DNA from 3 places in the Mesorhizobium sp. P2_F5 genome. Region 1 is predicted to be linked to each of the others. Evidence: predicted binding sites of a transcription regulator. Region 1 holds the regulator's gene; each other region holds the start of a gene.
The links. Region 1 encodes PhoB, which activates phosphate uptake and scavenging genes when phosphate is short. Its sites were predicted from a motif close to TGTCATNNANCTGTCAT; they were not measured.

Region 1 (7,093 bases):
AAGCTCGAGCCCGACAAAGCGCACCAGGAAATGCACCTGGGCAAAACCCATCACCATGCCGATCAGGCCCTCGGCCGAACCGACGGAGAGGTCGATGTTGCGCATGACGATGACCAGCACCATGCCTGAGGCCATGATGGCGACGGCGGACGTTTGCACCGACAGGTTCCAGAGGTTGCGTGGCGTCAGGAAGGTGCGGCTGTCGAAATCGAGCGGATTGACCCCGAGGCGGAAGCTGGAAATGACATGCAGGCCGATCCAGATCAGAAGCAGCGCGCCGATCATGCCGAGCATGCGGGTGTCGATCTCGGTCGCTTTCAGGAACCGGGCGACCGCGCCGAGTTCCGACGCACGCGCGGTGTCGGCCTGCGAAGTCGAGGTCGTGTCGGTCATGATGTCCTCCCAGCGGCTTGCCGTCTGACGCGGATGCCGGACCACAGCCTAGAAGTTAGCCGCCTATGGCGGAAACACAAATCTTGTTGAGAAAACGCCGCGGCTTTGGGCCGCGGCGTCGTTATCGAATGGAAACAGGCCAAGCTTAGTTGCAGGCCGCGACGCTGCCGGCGGCGACGCCCGTGCAGACTTCGTCCTTCTTGATCCAGCCGGCGTCGATGACGACGTTGAGGTTGTCCTTGGTGATCGCGACCGGGGTCAGGAACAACGACTTGACGGTGTTGCCGCCAGGCGTGGTGAAGTCCTTGGCGCCAGCGATGTCGCTCGTCTTCTTGCCGTCGGCGAGTTGCGAGGCGATCTCGGCGGCATTCTTGCCTAGCTCGCGTGCATCCTTCCACACCGACACGGTCTGCGTGCCGAGCGCGATGCGGTTCAGAGCGGCATGGTCGCCGTCCTGGCCCGAGACCGGAACCGTTCCGGCAAGGCCCTGCGCCGTCAGCGCCGCGACGACGCCGCCGGCGGTGCCGTCATTGGCCGCGACCACCGCATCGACCTTGTTGTCGTTGGCGGTCAGGAACTGTTCCATGTTCTTCTGGGCATTGGCGGGCAGCCAGCCATCGGTATAGGCCTCGCCGACATTCTTGATCTTGCCCGAGTCGATGGCTTCCTTGAGCACCTCCATCGAGCCCGAGAACAGGAAATCGGCATTCGGGTCGGAGCCCGAGCCCTTGATGAAGACATAGTTGCCTTCCGGCTTGGCCTTGAACACTTCGCGGGCCTGCATACGGCCGACTTCCTTGTTGTCGAAGGTCAGATAGAAGACGTCCTTGTTCTCGATCAGGCGGTCATAGCCGACGACCGGAATGCCTTCGTCCAGCGCCTTCTGCACCGCCGGGCCGATGGCCGAGGCGTCCTGCGCGAGGATGATCAGCGAGTTGGCGCCCTGCGAGATCAGGCTCTCGACGTCGGTCAGCTGCTTGCCGGGATTGGACTGCGCGTCAGCGGAAATATACTTGTCGCCGGCCGCCTCGATCGCTGCCTTCATCGCCGCTTCGTCGGTCTTCCAGCGCTCTTCCTGGAAGTTCGACCACGACACGCCGATGACCTTGTCCTTCGCCTGCGCGACCGACACCAGCGTCAGCGACATGGCGACACCCGCCAGCATGGCGGCTGCAAATCTGTTCATGATAATCCTCCCTGCGCCGCGCGCGGCGCGACAAAACTGGCCCGAGGGCCGGCACACAGAGGCTCTATTTTTTCGAGCCTCGAAAAAATACTGGTCCAACGGCGAGACGCTGTCAACATCGATTCTGATGGATTCTGATGGCGTCGTCGATTTTTTTCGAGACCCGCAATAAACAATGACAGCGTGACCGGCTTCTGCCAATATTTGCGTGGCGTCCCTGACCGCCTCCACTATCATGAGGCGCGGGGGACCGGGAGGAAACAAAAAAGATGTCGGTTGGTATCCGCCACGACGATCTGCGCCGTCGCAACCGTGCGATGGTGATTTCGGCCGTGCGCCGGGCCGGCCAGCCGTCGCGGACCGAGATTGCGGCAACCACCGGCCTTAGCCATTCGACCATATCGGCGATCTCTTCTGACCTGATTCAAGAAGGCATCCTGGCCGAGAGCAAGCCCGGCGAGACCGGTGCGCTGAAACGCGGACGGCCACAGGTCGGCCTTGGCCTCAATCCGGAAGCAGCCGCGGTGATGACCGTGGTGCTGTCGCTGAATTTCCTTTCCGTCACCGTCATCGACTATGCCGGCCATGTGGTCGCCGAGGAGCAGCGCCGGCTGGACACGCTGACCATGCCGCGCGACGAACTGATCGGCGAATGCACGGCAATCGTGCGGCGGCGGCTCGAGGATCCCGACCTCGATGTCCAAAGCATCGCCCGCATTGCCATGGGCATCCAGGGCATCACCGATTCGCAGGCGCGCGCCATGCTGTGGTCGCCGATCACGCCGCTGACCGACATCGCGTTCGCCGACATACTGGAAGCGGAGTTCGGCATTCCGGCCACCATGGAGAACGACTGCAACATGATGGCGGTGGCGCTGCAATGGCGCCAGCCTGAGCGCTACCGCGACGATTTCATTGCCATCCTGCTCTCGCACGGCATCGGCATGGGGTTGGTGCTGAAAGGCGAACTGTTCACCGGCACCCATTCCTCAGGCGGCGAGTTCGGCCACATGATCCACCGTCCCGGCGGCGCGCTCTGTCGCTGCGGGCGGCGTGGCTGCGTCGAGGCCTATGCCGGCAACTACGCCATCTGGCGCAATGCCATGGGGATGAGCGAGGACGCCGAACCGGTCGATGTCGGCGACGCCGACATGCGGGGGCTTGCCACACGCGCTCGCGAAACCGAAGGTCCCGAGCGGGAAGCCTACCGCAAGGCCGGGGAAGCGCTCGGCTTCGGCCTTGGCAGCCTGTTCGCCCTAATCGATCCCGCCCCCGTCGCCATGGTCGGTGTCAGCGCCGCCGCCTTCGATCTGATCGAACCGGCATTGCGCAATGCGATTGCCCAGACCGCCGGCGGCCAGCACTCGAAGTCGATTTCCTTCGACACCGAACCCAACGAACTGCCGCTGATCCGCGAAGGCTGCGCCATGCGCGCGCTCGGCTTCGTCGACCAGGAGATTTTCGCGCCGGGGATTCAGGCGAAATCTAGCAAACATGTCGCCTGAGAGGCCGGCAACGGCGCGGCGCGCCGCGCGTCAATCTTCGCGGATGGCGTAGCCTGCACCGCGGATGGTGCGGATCACGTCAGGCATGCGGCCATTGTTGACCGCCTTGCGCAAGCGCCCGACATGCACGTCGACCGTGCGCTCGTCGATATAGATCGTCTCGCCCCAGACATTGTCGAGCAGTTGGCTGCGCGAGAAGACCCGACCTGGATGGCGCATCATGAATTCGAGCAGGCGGAACTCGGTCGGCCCGAGCCGGATCTCGCTCTTCTTGCGGTAGACCCGGTGCGATTCACGGTCGAGCACGATGTCGCCGACCTTGAGCACGCTGGAGAGCACTTCCGGCTTGGCGCGGCGCAGCAGCGCTTTCACGCGCGCCATGAACTCCGGCGTCGAGAACGGCTTGACCAGATAGTCGTCGGCACCGGTGGACAAGCCACGCACGCGGTCGCTTTCTTCGCCGCGCGCGGTCAGCATGATGATCGGCAGCCGTTCGGTCTCGGGCCGCATTCTGAGCCGCCGGCACAGCTCGATGCCGGACACCGCCGGCACCATCCAGTCGAGCACCAGCAGATCGGGGACGTTTTCCTGCAGCCGGATTTCGGCCTCGTCGCCGCGCGTCACCACCTCGACCTGGTAGCCTTCGGATTCGAGGTTGTAGCGGAGCAGCACGCCCAGTGGCTCCTCATCCTCCACGACCATGATGCGTGGCGCAATCATCAGCAGTTCACCCTTGTCAGGCCGAAGTGGCCATCGCCGTCTCGTCCTGCTTCGGACGATTGGCGGGCAATTGCTGGCCGGTCAGCACATAGTACGCATTTTCAGCGATGTTGGTGACATGATCGCCGATGCGCTCCAGATTCTTGGCGCAGAACAGGAGATGCGTGCAGGCGGTGATGTTGCGCGGGTCCTCCATCATGTAGGTCAAGAGTTCGCGAAACACCGACGTGTACTTGACGTCGATGCGCTCGTCCTCATTCCTGAGTTTCGCCAGGGCTGCGGCATCCGCGGCGGCATATTCCTCGACAACGCCTTGCACCTGGATCAGCACCAGCTGCGCCATGGCGTCGATGGAATGCGACAGGTCGCGCGGCGTAACGCTGAGGCCGACAGTGCCGACGCGCTTGGCGATGTTCTTGGCGAGATCGCCGATGCGTTCGAGGTCGCCGGCCATGCGGATCGAGCCGACCACAGCGCGCAGGTCGTTGGCCATTGGCTGGCGCTTGGCGATCAGCGTGATGGCGCGGTCATCCAGCTCACGCTGGCGCGCGTCCATGATGGCGTCGTCGGAAACGACACGCTGCGCCAGCGCATTGTCGGAATTGAGCAACGCCCTGGTCGAGGCGTTGACCATCGAGCCGGCCAGATCGCCCATGTCGCGGATCAGCTTGCTGATCTGCCCCAGCTCTTCATCGAAGGAGGCGACGGTATGTTCACCCATGATCTTGGTCCTCGTGCCTGAAAATTCAACCGCCGGACGGCTCAGCCGAAGCGGCCGGTAATATAGTCCTGGGTGCGCTTGTCGTCGGGGTTGGTGAACATCTTGTCGGTGGCGCCCTCCTCGACCAGATAGCCGAGATGGAACATCGCCGTGCGCTGCGACACGCGCGCCGCCTGCTGCATCGAGTGGGTGACGATGACGATGGTGTAGTTCTGGCGCAGCTCGTCGATCAGCTCCTCGACGCGGGCGGTGGCGATCGGATCGAGCGCCGAGCAGGGCTCGTCCATCAGGATCACTTCCGGCGACACGGCGATGGCGCGCGCGATGCACAGGCGCTGCTGCTGGCCGCCGGACAGACCGGTGCCGGGCTCCTGCAGGCGGTCCTTGACCTCGTTCCAGATCGCCGCCTTCTTCAGGCTGGATTCGACGATCTGGTCCATGTCGGACTTGCGCTTGGCCAGCCCGTGGATGCGCGGGCCGTAGGCGACATTTTCGTAGATCGACTTCGGGAACGGATTGGGCTTCTGGAACACCATGCCGACGCGGGCGCGGAGTTCGACGACGTCGATGTTCTTGTCGTAGATGTCGTCCTCGTCCAGCGTGATCTTGCCGGTCACCCGCGCCGAATCGATGGTGTCGTTCATGCGGTTGAGACAGCGCAGGAAGGTCGACTTGCCGCAACCGGACGGGCCGATCAGCGCCGTCACCTGGTTCTGGCGGACGTCGAGATTGACGTCAAACAGCGCCTGCTTCTCGCCGTAGAAGACGCCGACCTTGTCGCCGCGCATCTTGATGACTTCGTTCGACTTGGCGTTCATCTTGTCGCCCACTGCGTTTTCAAGGGACTGTTCGGTCATGATGTTCATACCAAATTGCCTTTTTTCTACCAGCGCCGCTCGAACCGGCGTCGAAGCACGATCGCGGTGATGTTCATGGCCATGAGGAAGACGAGCAGGATGATGATGGCGCCGGACATGCGCTCGACAAAAGCGCGTTCGGCCTCGTTTGCCCACATGTAGATCTGCACCGGCAGCGCGGTCGCCGGATCGAAAGGCGTCTTCGGATAGTCGGCGACGAAGGCGACCATGCCGATTAGGAGCAGCGGTGCCGTCTCACCCAGCGCACGCGCCAGGCCGATGATGGTTCCGGTCAGGATGCCGGGAGCGGCAAGCGGCAGGATGTGCTGGAACACCATCTGCATCTTCGAGGCGCCAAGCCCAAGCGCTGCCGAGCGGATCGACGGCGGCACCGCGGCAAGGGCGGCGCGCGTGGCGATGATGATGGTCGGCAGCGTCATCAGGGTCAGCACCAGGCCGCCGACGAAGGCAGCGGAGCGCGGCATTCCGAGGAAGTTGATGAACACGGCAAGGCCGAGCAGGCCGAAAACGATCGACGGCACCGCCGCCAGATTGTTGATGTTGACTTCGATCAGGTCGGTGAAGCGGTTCTTTTTGGCGAATTCCTCGAGATAAATGGAGGCGGCGACGCCGATCGGCAGCGCCAAGAGCAGCACGATCACCATCATGTAGAACGAGCCGATGATGGCCACGCCCATGCCCGACGTTTCCGGGCGGCTGGAAGCGCCATAGGTGAACAGGCCGGTGTTGAAATGCTCGGCCATCACGCCGTCCGCCCTAAGCTTGTTCATCCAGTCGATCTGCTGGTTGGACACCTTGCGCCGCGCTTCATCGACGCTGAGGTCGATCTGGCCCTTGAAGGCGGAGTCGAGATTGGCGGCGGCCAGGATGTTGACGTCACGCGTCGTTCCGATCACCGCGGGATCGGCGGCGACGATGTCGCGCAGTTGGACGCGGGCGCCTTCCGACAGGAAGCCCTTGAGCTTCAGCATCATCGGCTTGTTGGCGGGATCGATACCGAGCTTGGCCACCAGCGCGTTTTCGGCGAGCTTGGGATAGTTCGCCTTGATCAGCACATTCGGATCAGTGGCGCGCTTGTTCGAGGGATCGATGACCTTCTCGTCGAAGGTGATCGGCAGCGTCACCGTCGTCTGCCAAAAGGCGGTGTAGCCCTTCGAGACGATGGTGATCAGCATGATGGCCAGGAACGCCAGGCCGACCGAGATCGCAATCACGCCGTAGATGCGGAAACGGCGTTCGGCGGCGTAACGCGCCTTCAGCCCGATGTCGCGGCGCGGACGGGCGACAGCACCCGCCATCGTGTCCAGGGGGATGTCGGTCATTCGTACTGCTCCCGGTACTTGCGCACGATGTAGAGGGCGACGATGTTCATCACCAGCGTCAGCGCGAACAGCGTCAGGCCAAGCGCGAAGGCGACCAGCGTCTGCGGCGAATTGAACTCAAGGTCGCCGGTCAGCTGGTTGACGATCTTGACGGTGATGGTGGTCATCGCTTCGAACGGGTTGATGGTGAGATTGGCGGCAACGCCGGCTGCCAGCACGACGATCATCGTCTCGCCGATGGCACGCGACGCCGTCAACAGGATGGCGCCGACGATACCGGGAAGTGCCGCCGGCAGGATCACTCGCTTGATCGTCTCGGAGCGAGTCGCACCCAGGCCAAGCGAGCCGTCACGCATGGCGCGCGGCAC
Region 2 (7,093 bases), on a different contig from region 1:
CCGACAGGCTGGATTTCGAGACATTCACGCTGATTTACCTCGCCAACGCCGAAACCGGGTTCGAGCTGGAACTCACCGTGAACAAGGGCCGCACCGAGCCGTATGGGCTTGGCGACGGTTACGGCCACATGGCGGTCTCGGTCGCCGATCTCGACAGCGAGCACGACCGGATCGGCGCGCTCGGCCTCAACCCCAAGAAAATCGTCGAGTTCAATCGCGATGGGTCGCTGATCGCCCGCTTTTTCTTCATCGAGGACCCCGACGGCTACAAGATCGAGGTCCTGCAGCGTGGAGGGCGCTTCCAGTAGGGGATTATTCCGCCGCGTTCAGCCACGCGACGCCAGCAACGGCGCTCTTCTAGGGCGCAAATAGCAAGCAGGGAGGAACAAAATGGTCACGATCTATGACGCGAAGCCTGGGCTCTCACGTCGTGAACTTCTCAAACGCGGTGGCATCGGTGCACTGCTCGTCATCTCAGGCAGCGCGGTCATCAGCCCCGAAAATGCCTGGGGTCTCGAGACATCGGCGCTCAAGCCCGAAACCATGGCGACGCTGATCCAGATGGCGCGCGACATCTATCCGCACGATCAGGTCCCGGACAAATACTACGCCATTGCCGTGAAAGGCCATGACGAGCAGGCCGGCAAGGACGCGGCCTACAAGACGATGATCGAAGACGGCATTGCCGACCTCGACAAGAAGTCGGGTGAGGGCGGCTATCGCGGCCTTGGCTGGGAGGAGCAGCGCGTCGCCGTGCTGCAGCAGATCGAGGCGACGCCGTTCTTCCAGTCCATCCGCGGCGGCCTCGTCGTCAGCCTCTACAACCAGCAGGAGGTGTGGCCGATCTTCGGCTACGAGGGCGAATCCTACTCCAAGGGCGGCTACATCGCGCGCGGTTTCGACGACATCGAGTGGCTCTGAGCCCTCCGTCGTTCTGAAACCCGCAAACAGGAATTCATGGGAGGAAACCATGGCAGCTTCATTTGATCTCAACAACGACGGCGTGGTCGTCATCATCGGGTCCGGCGCCGGCGGTGGCACGCTCGGCAACGAACTCGCCCAGAAAGGCGTCGATGTCGTCATCCTCGAGGCCGGCGCCCGCCACGAATACGAGGATTTCATCAACGACGAGTGGGCCTCCTTCAGCCAACTCGCCTGGACGGACAAGCGCACGACTTCCGGCGACTGGCGGGTGTCGAAGGATTTCCCGAATTTGCCGGCCTGGATCGTCAAATCGGTCGGCGGCTCGACCACCCACTGGGCCGGCGCCTCGCTGCGCTTCCAGGAGCACGAGTTCAAGACGCTCTCGACCTACGGCAAGCTGGAAGGCGCCAATCTGCTGGACTGGCCGGTCACTCTGGCCGAGATGGAGCCGTACTACGCCAAGGCCGAAGCCAAGATGGGTGTCACCGGCACCAATGGCTGGCCGCGGTTGCCCGGCAACAACAACTTCAAGGTCCTCAAGGCCGGCGCCGACAAGCTCGGCTACAAGGAATGCCATACCGGCAACATGGCCATCAACTCGGTCGAGCGCGACGACCGCAATTCCTGCCAGCAGACCGGTTTCTGCTTCCAGGGCTGCAAATGGGGCGCCAAATGGTCGACGCTCTATGCCGAAATCCCCAAGGGCGAGGCGACAGGTCATCTCGAGGTCCGGCCGAATGCCATGGCGATCAAGATCAACCATGACGCCTCGGGCAAGGTGACCGGCGTCGTCTATGCCGACAAGGACGGCAAGCTGCAGGAGCAGAAGGCTCGCATCGTCGCCGTCGCCGGCAACTCGATCGAAAGCCCGCGCCTGTTGCTCAATTCGGAGTCGTCCAAATTCCCGCACGGCCTCGCCAATTCGTCGGGGCAGGTGGGCAAGAACTACATGCGCCACACCACCGGCTCGGTCTATGCCATCTTTGACAAGCCGGTGCACATGTATCGCGGCACGACCATGGCTGGCATCATCCGCGACGAGGCGCGGCACGATCCCTCACGCGGCTTTGTCGGCGGCTACGAGTTCGAGACGCTGTCGCTCGGCCTGCCTTTCATGGCCGCCTTCCTCAATCCAGGCGGCTGGGGCCGTTCCTTCACCACCGCGCTCGACCACTATGATCACATGGCCGGCCTGTGGATTGTTGGCGAAGACATGCCGCGCGCGGAAAACCGGATTACCCTGCACAAGGACGAGAAGGACGCGCATGGCATGCCGATCGCCGACGTGCATTTCGATGATCACCCCAACGATACGGCGATGCGCAACCATGCCTACAAGCAGGCCACAGCGCTCTACGACGCGGTCGGCGCAACGCGCTCCTTCCCGACACCGCCCTATCCCTCGACCCACAATCTCGGCACCAACCGGATGAGCGAGAAGGCGGAAGACGGCGTCGTCAACAAACACGGCCAGGCGCACGACATCAAAAACCTGTTCGTGTCGGACGGCAGCCAGTTCACCACCGGGGCGGCGGAGAACCCGACGCTGACGATCGTGTCGCTGGCGATCCGCCAGGCCGAATACATCGCGTCGCAAATGTCGGCCAAGACGATCTGAGCCGACCCTAGACCGTCCTCCCGGACAAGGCGGAACGCGCGCAAGCCGCGTTCCGCCTTCTTCCGTTCAGATCACGCGCCGACCGGCTGTCCGTCCTTGCGGCGGATGGCGACGACGGACGGCCGCGGCAACTGGCCATCCCTGAAGTCGGGCCACAGCGTCTGTGCTTTGTCGAGCGTCTCGGCGTCCTCGGCGGGGTGCTGTACCGACAGGAACAACGTCGTGCCATCTGGCGTGAAGCACGGGCCGGTCGCTTCCGCGCCATGCGGGCAGGTGAACAGCAGTTTGGGCAGACCGCGCGCCGCCCCTTCTGTGTCGACGCCGTAGACGCCGTCCGGCAGGTCGAAATCATTGGCGCCGTCGGTCGCTACCCAGAGCCGCCCGGCCGGATCGAACGTGATGTTGTCGGGGCAGACGAACCAGCCATTGTCCGACGTATCCGGATGGAACGTCGCGCCGACTTTTGCATCCTTCGGATTGCCACAGAGCACGAACAGGTCCCAGGCATACTTTTCCGCCGTGTGGTCGGCGTCGGCACCGCGGCCGCCGGGCGGGATCAGCTCGACAATGTGGCCCCAGAGGTTTTCCGGCCGGGTGTTGGCTGGATTGACCTTCGACTGGTCGCGCTTCTTGTTCTTGGTCATCACCGCGTAGACGCGGCCGGTCACCGGATTGGTCTCGATATCTTCTGGCCGGTCCATCGGCGTCGCGCCGAGCGCGTCGGCCGCAAAACGCGTCTTCAACAGCACTTCCGCCTGGTCGGCAAAACCGTTCTCGGCGGTGAGCTTGCCCTGGCCGTGCACCAGCGGCAGCCAGCTCATCGAACCGTCGGCATCGAAGCGGGCAACCGACAGCACGCCGTCATCGAGCAGGTTGGCGCCGGAAGCCGGGTCCGCCTTGTCATAGGCCTTGGCCGAGACGAAGCGGTACATGTATTCGAAATAGTCGTCGTCACCCATATAGACGACGACACGGCCGTCCTTGTTGAGGACGACCGTCGACGCCTCATGCGACATGCGGCCAAGCGCGGTGCGCTTCACCGGCTTGGACTGCGGGTCGTAGGGATCGATCTCCACCACCCAGTCGAAGCGGTTGGCCTCGTTCGGCTCCTTGTCGAGGTCGAAGCGATCATGGAAGCGGCTGCGACCATAGATGTCGGAACCGTCGAAGCCGTAGCGGTCGAGAAGCTCGGCGGTCGGCGCCTTCTTCGGGTCGCCGCCGAAAATATCGGAAACGCCTTCCTCACAGGTCAGCACCGTGCCCCAGGGGGTGAAACCGCCGCTGCAGTTATAGCTGGTGCCGAGCACCTTGGTGCCGGTGGCGTCGGCTGAGGTCTTCATCAAGGCATGCCCGGCGACTGGCCCGGAAACGGTCATTTCGGTGTTGGCGGTGATGCGGCGGTTGAGCGGGCTGTCGGCCACGGTTTCCCACTTGCCGTCTTTCAGTTGCACTTCGACGATCGAATGGCCCATCGCGGCCATGCCGAGATCGACCTGTTCCTTGGTCATCGTCTTGGCGGCATCGTCCTCGGTCATGCCGGGAAACATCACATTGGGTGAGATGTATTCATTGTTGACGCAAAGCAGACCATGGTCGGAATTCACCGTGCCTTTGGGCAGCGGCATGAAGGCGATGTAGTCGCAATTGTAACCGAAGCGCTTTTCCTGTTCGTCGGCCGCAACCTTGTTGCCGTCGAACTCGGCGAGACCGGCTGCAAGCGGATCGCCCCAGCGCGCGACGATGGTTGTCTCATAGCCTTCGGCGGCGGCATGGGTCTTGTCGTAGACGCGCTTCAGTTCGGGAAAGCCGAGCGTCGACTGCGCTGCCGCGGCATGCGTTTCGCCGGCAAACAGGGAGCCGACGAAGCTGCCGCCGGCAAGCAGCGCGCCGGAGGCAAGGCTGCCTTTCAAAAGAGACCGGCGCGAGACGCGCTCGGCAATGACGTCGCGAATGACGGGGGAGGATGAAGACGGTGCATTGGCCATTGTGTCTGCCTCTCAGGGTGGATGTTACGGCGCACCGCTGCCGTAGTCTGCTTCGGCAACATCCGCATGACAGGAGAGGAAACCGCAAGCGAACGACCGGATCGGGCTCGCTCAGCCCTTGGTGCATGTCGAGGCGGTGAAGGCGCCGTCGGGCTGCTTCAGGATGATGTCGAAGGAAGGGGCGCCGTCCAGTGTCGCTTGCGTCATCGAGATGGAGTTGCCGCCGGTGGTGTAGCCGCCTAGCGGGCCTAGCCAGGTGATCTCGCCATTGGCGTTCATCTGGTAGTTGTAGCCTTGCGGCGCGGTGCCGAACGTCACCGGGCCGCTATAGACATTGCCCTTGATGGTAATGTCGCCGAGGTTGAGGAAGGCGCCGAGCAGATAGACTTCGCAGTGGTAGGTGCCGTCCGGCAGCTTGCCATCGCTGAAGTCGGCGCGCGCGGCGCCGCTCGTTGCCATCAGCAGCAGGATGCCGGAAATGCATGAGATGCAGGATGTCATCGGGTTACTCGTTTGCGGAATGAGCTTGCCCCATTTTTACGCAGTGCCGCAATATTGTTGGTCTGCGAGCCGCTGCCGGAGATCAAAATCTAGGCACTTGTCATACTTGGGCGAAAATTAGGCAAAAGCCCAGTGCGCTGCGCAAATTTCCCTCAATCAATTTTTAACCGGCTGCCTTTGTTTTCTTTAGGCTAATATAATAACTGGCTGATAACGTTCGGATATTCCATCTTTGCGAGCGGTTCCTTTGCGTTTGGCACGGCTGTTGCATTGCATTGTTGCGGTGCAATCAACCAGCTTGGGAGTCTTCGGTATGAGGGGTAATTTCTCCACAATAACAAAAATGTTTTCGGCCGGCGTGGTCGCTGCCGGCCTGTCGATGTCGTCTCCGGCCAAGGCCGCCGAAGACACGATCAAGGTCGGCATTCTGCATTCGCTGTCGGGGACCATGGCGATTTCGGAAACGACGCTGAAAGACGCCATGCTGATGCTCATCGAAGAGCAGAACGCCAAGGGTGGCCTGCTCGGCAAGAAGCTGGAAGCGGTCGTCGTCGATCCGGCGTCCAACTGGCCGCTCTTCGCCGAAAAGGCGCGCGAGCTGATCTCCAAGGACAAGGTCGCCGCCGTGTTCGGCTGCTGGACCTCGGTGTCGCGCAAATCGGTGCTGCCGGTGTTCTCCGAGCTCGACAACATCCTGTTCTATCCCGTCCAATATGAGGGCGAGGAAAGCGAGCGCAACGTGTTCTACACGGGTGCGGCTCCCAACCAGCAGGCCATCCCTGCTGTCGACTACCTGATGAGCYAGGARGGCGGCTCGGTGAAGCGCTGGGTGCTGGAAGGCACCGACTATGTCTATCCGCGCACCACCAACAAGATCCTCGAGGCCTATCTGAAGGCCAAGGGCGTCGCCGCCGAAGACATCATGGTCAACTACACGCCGTTCGGCTTCTCCGATTGGCAGACCGAAGTCTCGGCGATCAAGAAGTTCGGCTCGGCCGGCAAGAAGACCGCCGTCGTCTCGACCGTCAACGGTGACGCCAACGTTCCCTTCTATAAGGAACTCGGCAACCAGGGCATCAAGGCCGAGGACATCCCGGTCATGGCCTTCTCGGTCGGCGAGGAAGAACTGGCCGGTCTCGACACCGCGCCGCTGGTCGGCCATCTCGCTGCATGGAACTATTTCGAGAGCGTCGACACGCCGGAAAACAAGAAGTTCATCGCCGACTGGCACAAGTTCATCAAGAATGACAAGCGCACCACCAACGACCCGATGGAAGCCCACTATATCGGCTTCAACATGTGGGTGAAGGCGGTCGAGAAGGCCGGCACCACCGATCCGGACAAGGTGATCGACGCCATGGTCGGCGTGTCCGTGCCGAACCTCACCGGCGGCTATTCGACGATGATGCCGAACCATCACATCACCAAGCCGGTGCTGATCGGCGAGATCCAGGCCGACGGCCAGTTCGAGACCGTGTCGCAGACGCCCGGCCTCGTGATGGGCGACGAATGGTCCGACTATCTGCCTGATTCCAAGGACCTGATCTCGGATTGGCGCTCGCCTCTGTCCTGCGGCAACTTCAACGTCGCCTCCGGCAAGTGCGGCGGCAAGGGTACGAACTGATCCTCCCCGGCCTGGACCGTCAGGTCCATGGCCATCTGGCCGGTTCCAAGGCCAGAGACCGCAAGGCGTCCGGGCGCTTCAGCCCGCCCGGACGCCGAATTCCACCTCCCGGAAAGTATCTGAACGGATGATCCTGTTGCGCGCTTTCGGCCTCATGCTGGTGTTCCTGATGGCAAGTCTGTTGCCGTCGAACGCAGCCGAAGCCGATTTGCGCGCCATCATCGCCAAATTCGCCACCGGCAGCGGCTTTTCGGCCATCGAGGCCGTGGTGCGCGAGCTTGCCGCCACCGGCGATCCGCTGGTCGAGCGTCCGCTTGCCGCACTTGCCGAAGGCAATCTTTACATCCGCAAAACCGATTCCCTGGTCTTCGTCGGCAATGAGGACGGCGACAGCGTCACGCTGCTCGACCCGCTGAGCGGCGAGAGCGCCGGCGACGCCGC
Region 3 (7,093 bases), on a different contig from region 1:
CGACTGCCCAGTAATCCTTGGACATTTCACCCGCGCCACTGTGGGTATCAGGATAGTCGATACCTGCAAAAACTTGCCGGGGCCCCTGGATGTTAAAATCGCCGCCCGTCTCGATTTGGTAGGAGCACTTTCCGGATATGCGGGTCTGACCGTCAACAACAAGCAGGCAGCGGCCCCATTTGTAATCACTCGGCAAACGATGCTTTGGTTGCGCAAGCGAGGGCGACAAGGAAAACGCAATTGCGAGGGCGGCCGCTATCGTTCGTCCGATCATCTTGTCATCCGTTGTGAAGCAGCCAATCCAAGATCGACTGGGCACTGTTGGATCCGCCCAGAGCGCCGTTTCGAACGATCCTCGAAGATCATATTATTTATCGACCAAGTCGGATTTTTGTCACATCACATCTGCGCTGCTATACGGCGGAGGCCTCGGTGACGAGCCGGTCCATCGGGATGTCGTGCGGCTGCGGATAGATGGTGGCGATGCGTTGCAACTCGTAGCCGACGCCGATGACCAAAGGCTTGAACGGCATAGCGGCCAGCGTCCGGTCGAAGAAGCCGCCACCATAGCCCAGCCGGTAATTGCGCGGATCGATGCCGACGATCGGCGAAATGACGATGTCGGGCAGCACCGGATCGCCCTCGGCGGGGATGGGGATGTTCCAGACGCCCTTTTCCAGCCGGTCGCCGGGGACGTAGGCACGGAAAACCAGCGGCTGGCCCTTCTCAATGACGACGGGCAGCGCGGTGCGGCCGCCGCGCTCGTTGATCGACGCCATCCATGGCCGCAGATCCGGCTCGCCGCGAAACGGCCAGTAGAGGCTGACCATGCGGCCGGCAATGTTGCCGATCACCGCGTCGAGACCTTTGGCGATGGCTTGCGACATTGTTGTCCGCGTATCGGCCGAAACCGCCAACCGCGCCGCGATCAGCTGTTCGCGCTCGGCCTTGCGCCAGCGCCTGACGTCGGTCCAGTCGGACAAAGGCGCCCGGAATTCCGGATCGAGCTCGTGCATGAAACACGGTGGCGAAGAGTATTGCGCCGGGCTGTCGCCATCTTTGGCGCCGTCATCGTCGTTGGCCATGCTTCACTCCCGTGGTTCCTATCCCCGCGAGGCTATACCCGTCTGAGCCTGCCGACATAGGCATTCGCGACATTGAGCGGCGAGTCCTGGGCAGCCTTGATGCATGGCAGTCTTGCGCCTCACGACATTGTTGCGGTGCACAAAAATTACTACATAAAAGCGGATAAACAGGGGTGAATGCGATGAGTGAAACCAGCCATCACGTCGTTGTCGTCGGTGCAGGATTCGGCGGTCTCGAACTCACCCGCGCACTGGCCGGCGCTCCGGTGCGCATCACCATGATCGACAAGCGCAACCACCACCTTTTCCAGCCACTGCTCTACCAGGTGGCAACTACATCGCTGGCGACCTCCGAGGTTGCCTGGCCGATCCGCCATCTGCTGCGCAAACGCAAGGACGTGACGACCCTCTTGGGCAACGTCACCGGCGTCGATCGGGCCGGTAAACGCGTGCTGCTCGAGGGTGGGAGTTCGATCGCGTACGACACACTGGTGCTCGCCACCGGCGCCCGCCACGCCTATTTCGGCCACGACGAGTGGGAGCCTTTTGCGCCCGGGCTGAAGACGCTTGAGGACGCCACTACTATCCGCCGCCGCATCCTGCTCGCCTTCGAGCAGGCCGAGCGCGAGACCGATCCGGCCACGCGCCAGGCTCTGCTGACGCTGGTCATCGTTGGCGGCGGCCCGACCGGGGTGGAGCTTGCCGGCACCATTGTCGAACTCGCGCATGAGACGCTGCGCGGCGAATTCCGCAACATCGACACGCGGCAGGCGCGTGTGGTGCTGGTCGAGGCCGGCGACCGCATCCTGGCCAATTTCGCGCCGGAACTCTCCGACTATGCCCGCAAGGCGCTGGAACGGCGGGGCGTCACGGTCGAGCTTGGCCGCGCCGTCACGCTGCTGGATGCGGAAGGCGTCGTCTTTGGCGATACCCATCTTCCCGCGCGGACGATCCTGTGGGCCGCCGGCGTTGCCGCTTCGCCCGCGGGAGAATGGCTGGGCGCGCCGGTCGACCGGGCGGGCAGGGTGATGGTCGAACCCGATCTGACCGTGCCGAACAGTCCCGAGATCTTCGTCATCGGCGACACTGCCCATGTGTTGCGGCCGGACGGCAAGCCGGTGCCCGGCGTGGCGCCCTCCGCCAAGCAAGAGGGCAAGCATGTCGCCGCGACGATCAAGGCGCGGCTGGCTGGCGATAACGGATCGCGTCCTTTCCGCTACAAACATGCCGGCGACCTTGCGACGATCGGCAAGTGGGCAGCCGCGATCGATTTCGGCTGGATCAAGCTCACCGGCTGGCTTGCCTGGTGGCTATGGGGCGTGGCGCACATCTATTTCCTGATCGGTTTCCGCAACCGGCTGTCGGTGTCACTTAGCTGGCTATGGATATATTTCACCGGCCAGCGCAGCGCTCGGCTGATCACCCAGGGCGATGACGACAAGGGCTGAGGTCCTTGCTCTCGGCCAGGGATATTCATCCAGCCGTCACCTTTTGCTGATCGACTGACTTGCTGATGGACATGGCCGGTCTTCGGCGCGAAGCTTCCTCCCGGGGCTGGGATTTGTCACGTCGCTGGGAAGGAAAACCAATGTCGTCTCTCCACCACCCCGTCTCCCGCCGCGGTTTCCTTGCCGGCGCGGCCGCCAGCGGGGCGCTGATCATGCTGCATCCATTCTCCGCCCACGCGCAGGCCAATCAAGCGCATCTGAGGATCATGGAGACGACGGACATCCATGTGAATGTCCTGCCCTACGATTACTACGCCGACAAAGCGAACGACACGATGGGCCTCAAGCCCTATGTCATCCTCGACAAGAAGATCAAGGACGGGTCAGGCGGCGAGCAACCGATCAAGATCGGTATCATCGGCTTCGTGCCGCCGCAGGTCATGATCTGGGACCTGAAGAATCTGGAAGGCAATGTCCGGACGCGCGACATCGTCGAGGCGGCCAAAGCCTGGGTGCCGCAGATCAAGGAGGAGGGCGCCGACATTGTTATCGCCCTCTCGCATTCCGGCATCGACGTCAAGCAGGGCGACGGCATGGAGAACGCCTCGTTCTTCGTTGCCGGTGTCGAGGGCATCGATGCGGTGTTCACCGGCCATCAGCATCTGGTCTTCCCCGGCAAGAAGGATTTTCAGGCACTTGATGGCGTCGACACCGAAAAGGGCACGCTGCAAGGCAAGCCGGCAGTGATGGGCGGTTTCTGGGGCTCGCATATGGGCCTGATCGACCTGCTTCTGGAACGCGACGGATCGAAATGGCGGGTCGTCTCGGCGGCCTCGGAGGCACGGCCGATCTACGAACGCGTCGACAAGGCGAACAAGCCGACCGTTGCGGACGACCAGCGCGTCGTCGATGCGCTGAAGGCGGACCATGAGGCAACGCTTGCCTATGTCCGCCGCCCGGTCGGCAAAACCTCGGCGCCGCTCTATTCCTATTTCGCGCTGGTCGCGGACGATCCGTCGGTGCAGATCGTCAATCAGGCGCAGAGCTGGTATCTCAAGGACATATTGAAGGCCACGCAATGGAAGGATGTGCCGCTGCTGTCGGCGGCAGCGCCCTTCAAGGCCGGCGGGCGTAACGGTGCCGACTACTACACCGACGTGCCGGTGGGCGACATCGCCATCAAGAACGTCGCCGACCTCTATCTCTATCCGAACACGGTGCGGGCGGTTGAAATCACCGGCGCGCAGGTGAAGGAATGGCTGGAAATGTCAGCCGGCATCTTCAAAAGGATCGAGGCCGGGAAGGCCGACCAGGCGCTGATCGACACCGAATTCCCGTCCTACAATTTCGATGTGATCGATGGCGTCAGCTACAAGATAGATCTATCGCAGCCGCCGAAATACGATGCCAAGGGTGGCGTCGCCAATGCCGGCTCCAGCCGCATCGTCGACCTCAGCTTCGATGGCAAGCCAATTGATCCGGCAGCGAAATTCGTCGTCGCCACCAACAATTACCGCGCCGGCGGTGGAGGCAATTTCCCTGACATCAATGCCTCGAAGATCATTTACGAGGCGCCGGACACCAACCGTGACGTAATCGTGCGCTATGTCGTCAGCGAAGGCACGATCAATCCCTCGGCCGACGACAACTGGTCGTTCACGCCGCTGCCCGGAACCAGCGCCGTATTCGAGACCGGTCCCAGGGCGAAGGATTTTATTTCAGGGGTGAAATCCCTCAAGATCGAGCCTGCCGGCGAGGGCGAAGCGGGATTTGCGAAATACCGCATCCTGCTGTGAGGGAAACGGGCGGGCAATGCCCGCTCAACCCAACTCTACGCCTTGTAGACCACCTGGCGCACGTCGATGTAGCTGGCTCTAAAGCCGGCTTCGCAATAGTGGAGGTAAAACTCCCAGAGCTTCTTGAAACGGTCATCGAAGCCGAGCGGGACGATCTTTTCCCACGACTGCCAGAAGCGGTTGCGCCATTCGGCAAGCGTGCGGGCATAGTCGTCCGGGAAGACGCGCTCGCGCAGATGGGCAAGGCCATGGTCGCTGCCCAGCGTCTTGAGGATCGACGGCGTCGGCAGCATGCCGCCCGGGAAGACGTAGCGCTGGATGAAATCTGGCCGCGCGCGATAGGTGTCGTAGGCGGCCTCGTTGATGGTGATGATTTGCAGGCCGGCGGTGCCGCCGGGTCTCAGGCAGGCCTTCATCTTGCCGAAGAACACCGGCCAGTATTTTTCACCGACCGCCTCGAACATCTCGATCGAGGCGATGCGGTCGTAAGTGCCTGTTTCGTCGCGGTAATCCTGCAGCTTGATATCGACCTTGTCAGACAGTCCGGCCTTGTGGATGCGCGCCTTGGCGAAGTCGTGCTGTTCGCGGCTGATGGTCAGGCCGGTGACGCGGCAACCGATCTCGCGCGCGGCAAATTCGGCAAAACCGCCCCAGCCGCAGCCGATCTCCAGCACATGGTCCTTCTTGCCGATGCCGGTGTCCTTGGCCAGAGCGCGATATTTGGCGGCCTGCGCGCTTTCCAGATCGTTGGCGCCGGTGGCATAGAGCGCCGACGAATAGGTCATGCTGGGATCGAGCCATTGCTTGTAGAATGCATTGCCGAGGTCGTAATGCGCCGAAATGTTGCGCTTCGAGCCGGTGCGGGTGTTTTCGTTGAACCAGTGGCGGATGCGCTGGACGGTGTTGATGAGCCAGCTGGCGCCGCCGGCGACGCGTTCGCCGATGGCCGAGTTGACGACGAACAGTTCGAGAAAGCTGGTCACATCGGGGCTTTCCCAATCGCCATCCATGTAGGATTCGGCAACGCCGATGGTGCCGCCGGAAAAGGCGCGGCCGGGCAGGCGCCAGTTCTTCAGCACCAGTTCGGCGTCAGGTCCGGGCGCATTGCCACCGACAAGAACGGCGCGGCCATCCGGCATCCTTACCTTGAGCGAGCCGCGCGGCAGTTTCATCGCCGCCGACAGCACCATGCGCGCCTTGGCCGGCAAGCCCTTGACGATCTCGGCGAAGTTGAACTCGTCCAGCCTGATGGCGTCGCCGATGCCCTTGTGTTCCCTAACAGCCATCTCACATCCCCCGGACTTCCGCGGGGACGGCGCAAGATCTGCCGGCCCCCACATCCTCCACATTTCATTCGTCAGGCGCGAATGCCGCTACCTGCGTGAATTTTCACCACAATCTTCCACCGCATCGACCAGAACTTCAAGAGGCAAGCTGTGTGCGCGGCTGGACCAAGGCGGCCGGCTAGAGGGCCAGAATTCGGGCGAGTATCGGCCGTCGGCGAAATCTCTATGGTTACGAACAGCCACATGCGTTAGTTTCAGCCATGCGTTACGTCGTCGTCATCATGGCCATCGCCTTTTTCCTGATCTGGGACGGCCTCTACAACAGTGGCCGCTATCTCGACACCACGGTCAGGGAAATGTCGCGTATCGTGCGCTACGTCACCGGCGGGGGCTAGTTTTTCGCGCCTCTGCGAAGTCGCCTTCCGGCGTTGCCGGGCGCGACATCGTGCCGGTTGACGCGACGGTTCCGCTCACACAAAACATGCCGGCAAATCGAATTTGGAGGCAGGCGTGATCCGGCATATCGTTTTCTTCAGCGCCAGGCGCAAGGACGATGTCGAGGCCGTGCGCACCGGCTTGCTCACCTTGGGCAAGATCCCGCATTCAAGCCTCTTCGAAGTGACGCTCAACACCAAGGTCGATCCGCTGTCGGACGCGATCGACGTGGTCGTCTATGCCGAGTTCGAAGACGATGCGGCGTTGGCCGCCTACAAGGCGCATCCGCTCTATGCGGAGACGACCAGCCGGGTCAAACCATTGCGCGAATTGCGGTATTCGGCCGATGTCGTGGCAATGGCCTGATCAGGCAGGGAAGAAACCTCGCCAGGTTTTCACAGGCGGAATTCGTAGGCCGTCAAACCGGTACGCGGCGCAAGATCAAGCACGCGGGGGATACCGTTGCGTCAGATTGGCTCCCGATTGGAGAAAATTGCAGGAAACGGCGACGGGATGGTATGCTGCATTATAGGCGCGCGGCGGCGCGATCTGGGCGCCATCGGCGGAAACGCTTGAACCGATATCCGGAATGATGCACACCGCGCCGGCATGACCAGCACAACCCATCCGCTCGACCATCTGGTGCTGCCCACGGCGAGCCTCGCCGTGGCGCGGGCGCGGCTGACATCGCTTGGCTTCGTCGTCGCGCCGACCGGCATTCATCCCTTCGGCACCGAAAATTGCTGTGTCTTCTTCGCCGACGGCACCTATCTCGAACCGCTCGCGGTCGGCGACAAGCAAGCAGCGAAGGAAGCGATTGCCGGCGGCAATGTCTTTGTCGCGCGCGATCGCCTCTATCGCGCAAGCCTGGGCGATGAGGGCTTTTCCGCGGTGGCGCTGGGCACCGGCAATGCCGACGCGGATCATGCGCGCTTTGTAAAAGCCGGCCTGTCGGCGGGCGACGTATTGAGCTTTTCGCGCGCCTTCACCGACGCTGCCGGGAAGAGCGACATGGCGTCGTTCAAACTAGCATTCGCTTCCAG

Region 2: a site for PhoB is predicted at 4,583-4,599, ahead of AC1DYO_RS22150 (PhoX family protein). Genes of this name have one in related genera too.
Region 3: a site for PhoB is predicted at 2,557-2,573, ahead of AC1DYO_RS24870 (bifunctional 2',3'-cyclic-nucleotide 2'-phosphodiesterase/3'-nucleotidase). Genes of this name have one in related genera too.

The regions. Positions count from the first base shown of each region.
Region 1 is NZ_JBFUEY010000006.1:15,622-22,714, reverse strand. Features, by position in the region: gene AC1DYO_RS10730 (sugar ABC transporter permease) at 1-393, opposite strand, end outside; gene xylF (D-xylose ABC transporter substrate-binding protein) at 539-1,579, opposite strand; gene AC1DYO_RS10720 (ROK family protein) at 1,849-3,084, shown strand; gene phoB (phosphate regulon transcriptional regulator PhoB) at 3,115-3,804, opposite strand; gene phoU (phosphate signaling complex protein PhoU) at 3,821-4,525, opposite strand; gene pstB (phosphate ABC transporter ATP-binding protein PstB) at 4,567-5,391, opposite strand; gene pstA (phosphate ABC transporter permease PstA) at 5,409-6,725, opposite strand; gene pstC (phosphate ABC transporter permease subunit PstC) at 6,722-7,093, opposite strand, start outside.
Region 2 is NZ_JBFUEY010000018.1:9,832-16,924, forward strand. Features, by position in the region: gene AC1DYO_RS22135 (VOC family protein) at 1-308, shown strand, start outside; gene AC1DYO_RS22140 (gluconate 2-dehydrogenase subunit 3 family protein) at 391-921, shown strand; gene AC1DYO_RS22145 (GMC family oxidoreductase) at 971-2,542, shown strand; gene AC1DYO_RS22150 (PhoX family protein) at 2,614-4,527, opposite strand; gene AC1DYO_RS22155 (hypothetical protein) at 4,639-5,028, opposite strand; gene urtA (urea ABC transporter substrate-binding protein) at 5,342-6,652, shown strand; gene urtB (urea ABC transporter permease subunit UrtB) at 6,780-7,093, shown strand, end outside.
Region 3 is NZ_JBFUEY010000020.1:183,290-190,382, reverse strand. Features, by position in the region: gene AC1DYO_RS24885 (hypothetical protein) at 1-274, opposite strand, end outside; gene AC1DYO_RS24880 (5-formyltetrahydrofolate cyclo-ligase) at 414-1,016, opposite strand; gene AC1DYO_RS24875 (NAD(P)/FAD-dependent oxidoreductase) at 1,268-2,533, shown strand; gene AC1DYO_RS24870 (bifunctional 2',3'-cyclic-nucleotide 2'-phosphodiesterase/3'-nucleotidase) at 2,674-4,329, shown strand; gene AC1DYO_RS24865 (class I SAM-dependent methyltransferase) at 4,365-5,615, opposite strand; gene AC1DYO_RS24860 (hypothetical protein) at 5,876-6,010, shown strand; gene AC1DYO_RS24855 (Dabb family protein) at 6,126-6,416, shown strand; gene AC1DYO_RS24850 (VOC family protein) at 6,660-7,093, shown strand, end outside.